Linked DNA regions of Saccharophagus degradans 2-40. The protein of the gene in region 1 interacts with the protein of each later gene in a pairwise test. Links are inferred from orthologs where the notes say so. Each region holds a gene or a part of one and is shown on either strand. Other genes may lie near its edges.

Evidence for each region. The genes of interacting proteins can lie anywhere in the genome.
Region 2: the proteins of ftsB (region 1) and SDE_RS04490 interact in binary tests that used the Escherichia coli proteins (3 or more experiments, as listed by UniProt). The link is inferred for Saccharophagus degradans 2-40 from one-to-one orthologs.

The regions. Positions count from the first base shown.
Region 1 is NC_007912.1:1,596,401-1,601,430, reverse strand. The notes cover bases 2,136-4,971. They hold ftsB (cell division protein FtsB), read right to left. Parts: upstream 3,787-4,971; coding sequence 3,484-3,786; downstream 2,136-3,483. Other genes in these bases: eno (phosphopyruvate hydratase), read right to left, coding at 3,971-4,971; ispD (2-C-methyl-D-erythritol 4-phosphate cytidylyltransferase), read right to left, coding at 2,626-3,402; ispF (2-C-methyl-D-erythritol 2,4-cyclodiphosphate synthase), read right to left, coding at 2,156-2,623. Also shown: SDE_RS06565 (DUF368 domain-containing protein), read right to left, coding at 1-277; SDE_RS06560 (protein-L-isoaspartate(D-aspartate) O-methyltransferase), read right to left, coding at 278-919; tRNA pseudouridine(13) synthase TruD, read right to left, coding at 1,088-2,077; more of eno, read right to left, coding at 4,972-5,030. UniProt on the Escherichia coli protein: Essential cell division protein. May link together the upstream cell division proteins, which are predominantly cytoplasmic, with the downstream cell division proteins, which are predominantly periplasmic.
Region 2 is NC_007912.1:1,104,028-1,108,056, reverse strand. The notes cover bases 1,097-4,029. They hold SDE_RS04490 (cell division protein FtsQ/DivIB), read right to left. Parts: upstream 3,026-4,029; coding sequence 2,168-3,025; downstream 1,097-2,167. Other genes in these bases: murC (UDP-N-acetylmuramate--L-alanine ligase), read right to left, coding at 3,998-4,029; SDE_RS04485 (D-alanine--D-alanine ligase), read right to left, coding at 3,034-3,978; ftsA (cell division protein FtsA), read right to left, coding at 1,097-2,136. Outside these bases: cell division protein FtsZ, read right to left, coding at 1-816; more of ftsA, read right to left, coding at 907-1,096. UniProt on the Escherichia coli protein: Essential cell division protein. May link together the upstream cell division proteins, which are predominantly cytoplasmic, with the downstream cell division proteins, which are predominantly periplasmic. May control correct divisome assembly.

The sequences.
Region 1 (5,030 bases):
TACCCGCAAAGGTTTTAATACTAAGTAAAACACCCACAAACAATGCGGCTAAAAAATTACCGTTAACGTGTTTCCAAGCAGCAGGTATACCTTGTTTAAATAGTACTACCACGGCCTCTGGGCCGATTTTTTTAAGAGAGCCTAACAGCTCGTCATATATCCCTGTAATAAAAGCAATAGTGCCACCCGACACCCCCGGCACCACATCTGCAGCCCCCATAGCCATGCCTTTTAAGGCAATTAAGGCGTAATCCTTTTTTGTGCGCTGCTCACTCATTTAACGTGTTACTCCAGATAGTAGTGGTACAAACTTAACAGGTTCTAATTTTTGGGTTATGAATTTGTCTTCTTCGCCATCCCTTATCACTAGGGTAAGCACCTGCTCATCAGCACCCACGGGGATAACCAGCACGCCATTGTGCGCCAATTGCTGTAGCAGACTTTTAGGAATATCGCGAGGTGCCGCGGCAGAAAGAATTGCATCGAAGGGCCCCTGCTCGGGCCAACCGAAGCCGCCATCCGCGTGCTTATAGGTGACATTATTTAGCCCTAGGTGCCTTAAGCGCTGTTTTGCTTTGTCCTGCAATGGCTTAATTCGTTCCACGCTCCACACATGTTCAACGGCTTGCGCCAAAATGCAGGTTTGGTAGCCAGAGCCAGTGCCTATTTCGAGCACGCGCTTGGGGTCGCCAGCGGCACCGAGCAATATTTCGGTCATTCGGGCAACAATGTAGGGCTGGGAAAGGGTTTGGCCGAAGCCTATAGGGAGGGACGCATCTTCATAAGCGCGGTGGGAAAGCGCTTCATCTAAGAATAAATGCCGTGGCGTATTGGCTATTAACTCCAACACAAACTGACTAGTTACCCCTTGCTCGAGCAAACGCTCGACCAAACGGTCACGAGTGCGTTTAGAGGTCATCCCCACGCCTTCTAGTTTTAATCGATCCACTTCACCCTCTCGACAAAGCAAATGGGCTAGCGACTTCTGCTAAGCGCTAGCGTCCATTGATAAAGCGCGGCTAGTATAAGCACAAGCCGCGCGGCAGTTAAACAAAACCGCCGAACTATACCACAAGTTGGCGTGTTTTTAGGCTGCAGGAGGGGCGTATTGTTCTGCTGAAACGTTATTCAATAGCAATACATCACGCAACAGCGATGTTGCATATAGCCCAGGGGCCAACGACAAGCTAAGTACCAAGGCATTGTCTTGCCACTGCCACGAGAATGAACGAGGCTTAAGCACTAAATCTCTGCGCTCTTGGCTTAAACCGTTGTGCTCGAGCTTATCTCGCCATAGGTCCAAGTGGGCCAGTACTTCGTTTTCTAGCTCTAGCAATGCATCGGTCGATTTAGGTCGGCCGCGGCCCCATAGTGGGCCAGTTGGTACTTCTGCGGGGTCGCCGTCCATCGGCGCTAGCCAATTGTCTTGCTTTATTCGCTCGCTAAGCACTAGGTTAAACAGGTAGGAGCGTGCAGCAGATAAAATAATACCCTGCATGTTTTTGTTGCGAATGGGGTCTTCACCACTAAACCACGCCTGCGCACGCGCAAGGTTACCGCCATCAATACCAAAACGCTGCTCACCGAAATAATTGGGGGCACCGTTGGCCGCTACAGTTTGCAATCGCGCTTCTAGGTCATCACTTTGGCTAATATCGCGCAAAGTAATAACAAAATCGTTACATAAATGCTGACCGCGGCGCAATTTGGCGCTGTGCCGCCCTTGCTGTAATACTTCCACATTGAGCTGCGTTTTTTCGATAAAGTCAGCCCAGTCGATATCAATATTTTTACCCGGCAATTGCACGCTAAACCACTGGGTAGTTACAGCGTGACGATCCTTCAGGCCGCTAAAGCCAACCGCAACCGGCTTAACCCCCAAGTAGCGCGCCAGTTGTTTAGCAACGTATTGCGTGTTTTCGCCTGTTTTTTTAATTTGAACATATAGGTGTTCACCTTCACCGCTAAATTCAAAGCCTAGCTGCTCATCTACAATAAAATCCTCCGCTAATTGGCGGAAGGTGGCAGTCTGGGTGGGCTGCCCTTGGGCGTAGGCAAAATCTAAATTAAAACTCATTAAATTGTATTCTCTATAGCACTAGCCAATTGGCTAGAACGGTGCGGATGAAAGTGCTTTAAGTATATTTGTACAAAGCTATTTAATTAGTACGGTTGCAAGTGCGGTGATACCTTCTTTACGTCCATTAAAGCCGAGTTGCTCTGTGGTGGTGGCTTTAACGTTAATATTATCTATGTGGGTATCTAAGTCTTCTGCAATTTTTGCGCGCATATCACTAATATGCGGTGCCATTTTAGGCGCTTGTGCCACAATGGTCATATCGGCATTTACCAAACTATAGCCTTTGGCTTTTAGTTTGCTATAAACCATGCGCAGCAAAGTGCGACTGCATGCATTTTTATAGGCGCTATCGGTATCGGGGAAGTGCTTGCCAATATCCCCCAAGGCCGCTGCACCAAGCAAAGCATCGCAAAGTGCGTGTAGCAATACATCGCCATCGGAGTGCGCCACTAAACCGCGCTCGTAGGGTATAACTACACCACCTATTACTATTTTATCGCCATCCCCAAAGGCGTGAACGTCAACCCCCTGACCTATGCGCATATCTAAGTACCCTGTTTTAACTGATTCGCTAAAATTGCTTCTGCTACCAGCATATCTTCTGGCAGCGTTATTTTAATATTGTCTTTACCGTCGGCAACTAATAATACCTGCCCACCGGTTTGCTCAATTGCAGATGCCTCATCGGTTACCTCTAGCCCCGCTTGCTCGCAGTGGTTTAGCGCATTGAGTAGGCAGTGCAATTCAAAATACTGCGGCGTGTGTGCTAGCCATAACAAAGAGCGATCTACTGTTGCCTGCACTGCAGGCGCCTCGCCCTGTTCAACCGCACGTTTTACGGTATCTGCCACGGGCGCTGCCAATATTCCACCTTGGTTCGCCTGCTCACAGCTCGCCACAAGTGTTTCTATATTTTTTACATTTACACAGGGGCGTGCCGCATCGTGAACCAACACTTTTACTTCTTGGTCTTGGCCTGTGTTATTGGCAGTGTTATTGGCTATTTGTTTTGCTATATAGCTCAACCCATTTTTAACCGATTGCGCACGGCTAGCGCCGCCATTCACCACATGCAGGTTGGGAATGCTATTGCAGTTAAGGGTGGGCCAGTATTGGTCGTTTGCGTCTAGCACTAAAACGATGCCGCTTAGGTTTTCTACCTGACTTATTTTGTGAAGGGTATGCTCTAAAATGGTTTTGCCACACAGCAATAAATATTGCTTAGGGATACCAACCCCCATACGAGCACCAATGCCCGATGCGGGAATAACAGCCCAAAGCTGACGATGTTGCGAAATTGTATTTTGCTTTGGCGCGATCAAAGAAATATCTCTAGTGTAAGCTGCATTAAATTAAATAGGTTAGCGCGGGTATCACACGGCTTGCGACGAATTAAAGCACGATCATTTTTTATTTTTTTTCGTGTCTTTGTCTGTTTCGTCCACAATCATAAAAAATGTTTCGCCTTCTTTTATCATGCCCATGTCGTTGCGGGCTCTTTCTTCTATAGCATCTTTGCCTTGCTTCAATGCATCCACTTCGGCTGCTAGTAATCTGTTGCGTTCACGCAGGCGCGCGTTTTCTTCTTTCTGCTTGGCAATTTCTCTATTTAAACTCACCACGCTGGCAATACTACCCTCGCCCATCCACAGCCTATACTGGAGAGCTAAAAGCGCAACAACTAAAATAATGGCGAGCCACTTCATGAACAAACCTACCAAAAACTTACATAACAGCGCGATGCAAACAACCAGTTAGCCTGCGCCAACACACCTAAAACAAGCAGAAGCATAGCATTTTTAAGGCATGGTAAAACAAAAAAGCCGGCAATCAAGCGTTAACTTAAATTGCCGGCTTTTTATTACCTAGCCATAAATGGCATGGGCGCAATTATTTGAATTCAGCGCGGCCACGGTAAGGAGCTTTTTCACCCAATTCAGCTTCAATGCGCAACAAACGGTTGTATTTAGCAACACGGTCTGAACGAGACAAAGAACCTGTTTTAATTTGGCCCGCTGCAGTAGCCACGGCCAAATCAGCAATAGTGGTATCTTCGGTTTCGCCAGAACGGTGAGAAATAACTGCGGTGTAGCCAGCTTCTTGCGCCATTTTGATTGCGTCTAATGTTTCAGACAAAGAACCAATTTGGTTGAACTTGATAAGAATCGAGTTAGCAATGCTCTTATCAATGCCTTCTTTCAAAATTTTGGTGTTGGTAACGAACAAGTCATCACCCACTAACTGACAAGTGCTACCGATTTTCTCGGTAAGAACTTTCCAACCGTCCCAATCGCTCTCGTCCATACCGTCTTCGATAGACAAAATTGGGTACTTAGAAGCAAGTTCTGCAAGGTAATCGGCGAACTCTTCTGGAGAGAATTTTTTACCTTCGCCAGACATGTCGTATACGCCATCTTTGTAGAATTCAGATGATGCACAATCCAAGGCCAAGGTAATTTCTTCGCCCAACTTGTAACCAGCAGCTGCAACAGCTTCGGCAATGGCTTCAAGAGCGGCTTCGTTAGAAGGAAGGTTAGGAGCGAAACCACCTTCATCACCCACTGCAGTGTTTAAGCCGCGGCCAGCCAATACTTTTTTCAAGCTGTGGAATACTTCAGCACCCATGCGCAATGCTTCGGTGAAGTTTGGCGCAGATACAGGCTGAATCATGAATTCTTGAATATCAACGTTGTTATCGGCGTGCTCACCACCGTTGATGATGTTCATCATTGGCACAGGCATGGTGTATTTGCCTGGCGTGCCGTTAATGTCGGCAATGTGTGCGTACAAAGGAATACCTTTGTCTTGTGCAGCAGCTTTTGCAGCAGCCAAAGACACTGCCAAAATTGCGTTCGCACCCAAGTTAGCTTTGTTTTCGGTACCATCTGCTTTAAGCATAATGTCGTCCAACTCGCGCTGAGCGGCTACATCTTTGCCAACCAATAATGGC
Region 2 (4,029 bases), 490 kb from region 1 along the record:
AGACAAGTCCATACCGGCGGTAATGTTAACCAAAATACCTTTGGCACCGTGCAAGTTAACGTCTTCAAGTAACGGGCTGCGAATAGCCGCTTCTGCTGCTTCACGCGCGCGGTTTTCACCTTTTGCGTAGCCGCTACCCATCATCGCCATTCCCATTTCAGACATAACTGTACGTACATCTGCAAAATCGACGTTGATCATACCAGGGCGAATAATTAAATCTGCAATACCTTGCACCGCGCCAAGCAATACATTGTTTGCAGCTTTAAATGCATCTAACAAACTGGTTGCTTTACCTAACACAGAAAGTAGCTTTTCGTTAGGAATAGTGATTAAAGAATCCACGCGATCCTGTAATTGCTTAATACCTTCTTCTGCGATAGCCAATCGTTTTTTACCTTCAAATGGGAAAGGCTTAGTGACGATAGCAACGGTTAAAATACCTAACTCGCGCGCGACTTCTGCAACAACTGGTGCACCACCTGTACCAGTACCACCGCCCATACCTGCGGTAATGAATACCATATCTGCACCGCTTAATACTTCGGCGATGCGCTCGCGATCTTCCATTGCAGCTTGGCGACCAATTTCTGGATTTGCGCCAGCGCCCAAACCTTTAGTAATGGCATTACCCAACTGTAATACAGTGCGCGCATCTACATCTTTCAACGCTTGGGCGTCAGTATTTGCGCAAATAAATTCTACACCTTCCACAGAGTTGTCGATCATGTGCTTAACAGCGTTACCGCCGCCGCCGCCAACGCCAACCACCTTAATAACAGCGTTTTGTGGAATGTTATCTACTAGTTCAAACATAATTGTGTTCCCCTTTTTCCTTACTCTTGCGAGTGTTAAATCAACAGCAGGGTGGGTCTACCCTGCCGCATGATATCTATTAAATTTGTTTTAAAAATTGCGCTGAAACCAAGATTTCAAACGACTAACTGCACTTTCTCCTGACGGAGTAGAGTGAGCTCTTTCACCTTTTTGTTGTTCCGCCCCGTATAGCAACAAGCCAACGCCGGTTGAATATATTGGGTTAGTTACAATATCTTTTAAGCCTTTCACACCTTGAGGCGCGCCCAAGCGCACAGGCATATGGAAAATCTCTTCAGCCAAATCAACCACGCCCTCCATTTTGGAGGTGCCGCCAGTTAACACAATGCCGGCTGCAACCATATCTTCAAACCCACTGCGACGAAGCTCTGCTTGTACAAGCGTAAACAATTCGTCATAACGCGGCTCCACAACTTCAGCCAAAGCTTGGCGAGATAAGTCCCTCGCGGGTCTATCGCCAACACTCGGCACTTTTATTGTTTCTTCGGCGCCGGTTAATTTTGCCAGCGCACACGCGTATTTAATTTTTATTTCCTCGGCATATTGCGTAGGCGTGCGCAACGCCATTGCAATATCGTTCGTCACTTGGTCCCCTGCAATGGGGATAACGCCCGTATGGCGAATCGCACCCTCGGTAAAGATAGCGATATCGGTTGTACCGCCACCTATATCGACCATACATACACCGAGCTCTTTTTCGTCGTCGGTAAGCACTGCATAACTTGAAGCCAGCTGCTCCAAAATAATATCTTCTACTTCAAGGCCGCAGCGACGAATACACTTCTCAATGTTTTGCGATGCATTTACGGCGCAAGTTACCAAATGCACTTTGGCTTCTAAACGTACACCAGACATGCCTAGCGGCTCTTTAACGCCTTCTTGTTCATCAATTAAATATTCTTGCGGCAGAATATGTAATATGCGCTGATCGGCAGGAATAGCCACGGCCTGTGCAGCGTCAATAACGCGATCTAAATCCTGCGCGAATACTTCGCGATCTTTAATTGCAACAATACCGTGCGAATTCAAGCTGCGAATATGATTACCAGCAATACCGGCGTATACCGAGTGGATAGAGCAGCCAGCCATCAATTCAGCCTCTTCAATAGCGCGCTGAATGCTTTGCACCGTGGATTCAATATTCACCACCACGCCTTTTTTCAGGCCTACCGATTTATGCGAGCCAATACCAACTATCGATAGTTCGCCTTCGGCTGATATCTCCCCGACAATCGCAACAACCTTAGACGTTCCGATATCTAGGCCGACAATCATTTTGCCCCCGTTTGCATTTGCCATTTTTTAAAACCCTACCCGTTTACTTAAATCTTTAATGTGTTGCGCTCACTATTTTGGTTGACTCGGTATCTTCGTACCACTCAACAGCCAGCCCACTTTCGTAACGCAAATCCACTCGTTTAATTTTGTGCTTCACTCCTGCCAAATGTTTTTCGTACACAAGCAAAAAGTTTTGTAATTTTACTGTTACTTCATCCTGGCCCAGCACTAACAACATACTGTTATCTAACACCAACTCCCACGAGCGTTTACTATCTACTTGCACCCCTTTTAAGTTTAGGCCACGACTAGCAAGAAGCCTTGCCATTTCCAAATAAGTTTTCGCAATTTCGTTACTTAAATGTTCATCGCCAAACAATAACGGCAAATTTTCTAACGACTCGTTATTATCAACATGGATTAACGCACCGTATTGATTAATAAAACCACTGTTACCCCATCTCGCAATAGGTTTTTGCTCTATAACAGTTATAACTAAACCATCTGGCCACACCCGTTGCAGCCGCACGTCGTACACCCATGGGTCGGCTTCAACTTTTTGTTTGATTTCAACCAGGTTCAAATCAACAAAGTTGCCATTTAACGATTCAGAAACAATGCTCTGAATACGCTCTTTTGCCAAAAACTCAAACTCACCTTTAATACTAATATTTGCTAAAGGTTTGTTTGCTACACCTTGCACTTCGGCGCGCAACGCCAACCAATCAACTTGCGCAACCAACCATATACATGCGCAAGGCAACACTAACCACTTGGCTGTATTTGCAAGCCACCGCCTCACCCTGCCGGGCTCGCCAGCTACGGGCTTGCGTTTGGTTGTAGAAACTGCCCCACGCGTTTTTTTCGACGGTTTAGGTGGCAGTTTTTTTGTTATGCGACTACCGGTCATTGCCACGTTTATACCAATGTCTGCGCAAGAATTTCTAAAACCAATTCATTAAATTCTATACCCGACTGCCGAGCTGCCATTGGAACCAAACTGTGATCGGTCATACCGGGTACGGTATTTACTTCCAACAAATAAAAATTACCTGCTTCATCCTGCATAAAATCAACGCGCCCCCAACCTTTACATCCCACGGCAGCGAAAGCTTGCTGAGCGATAGATTGAAGCTCCGCTTCTTTCTCTTGTGTAAGACCACAAGGGCAAAGATACTGAGTGGTATTGGACACATACTTTGCGTCGTAATCGTAAAAAACGTGATCAGTTTTTAATCCTATTGCCGGCAATGCAACACCGTTTAATACCGCAACGGTAAACTCTCGCCCAACAATTCGACGCTCAACTAATACCTTTGCGTCGTAGTGAGCAGCTTTTTCGTAGGCGGCTTTTAGCTCCTGCGCTGTGCTCACCACACTCATGCCAATGCTCGACCCCTCGTGTGCAGGCTTTACAAAACCTTGCCCTCCCAGAGAATCTAATACCGCTTGCCAATCACTATTTTCTACAAGCGACGCGTATTCAGGCGTTACCAAACCGACACTTTGCCAAACCTGTTTGGTTTTTAATTTGTCCATCGCCAAAGCGGAAGCGGCGTGATCGCTACCGGTGTAAGGAATAGCCAACCAGTCTAAGACTGCTTGCATTTTTCCGTCTTCACCACCGGGCCCATGCAAAGCAATAAATACACGGTCAGGAGCAAACGCTTCAATTTTCGCTATCGCATCGGCTTGCACATCTAAACCGTGCGCGTCCACGCCGCCCGCTTGCAGCGCTTGTAGCACCGCAGCACCGCTGCGCAGAGATACCTCTCGTTCAGATGACGTGCCACCAAACAGCACCAAAGTACGACCCAATGCAGCCGTATTGCCATCAAACTTTTTTACATAAGTCGTTGTCATCGTTACTGTAATTTCGCTGTTAACCTAAATTTCGTTTAGCTAATTCTTTCG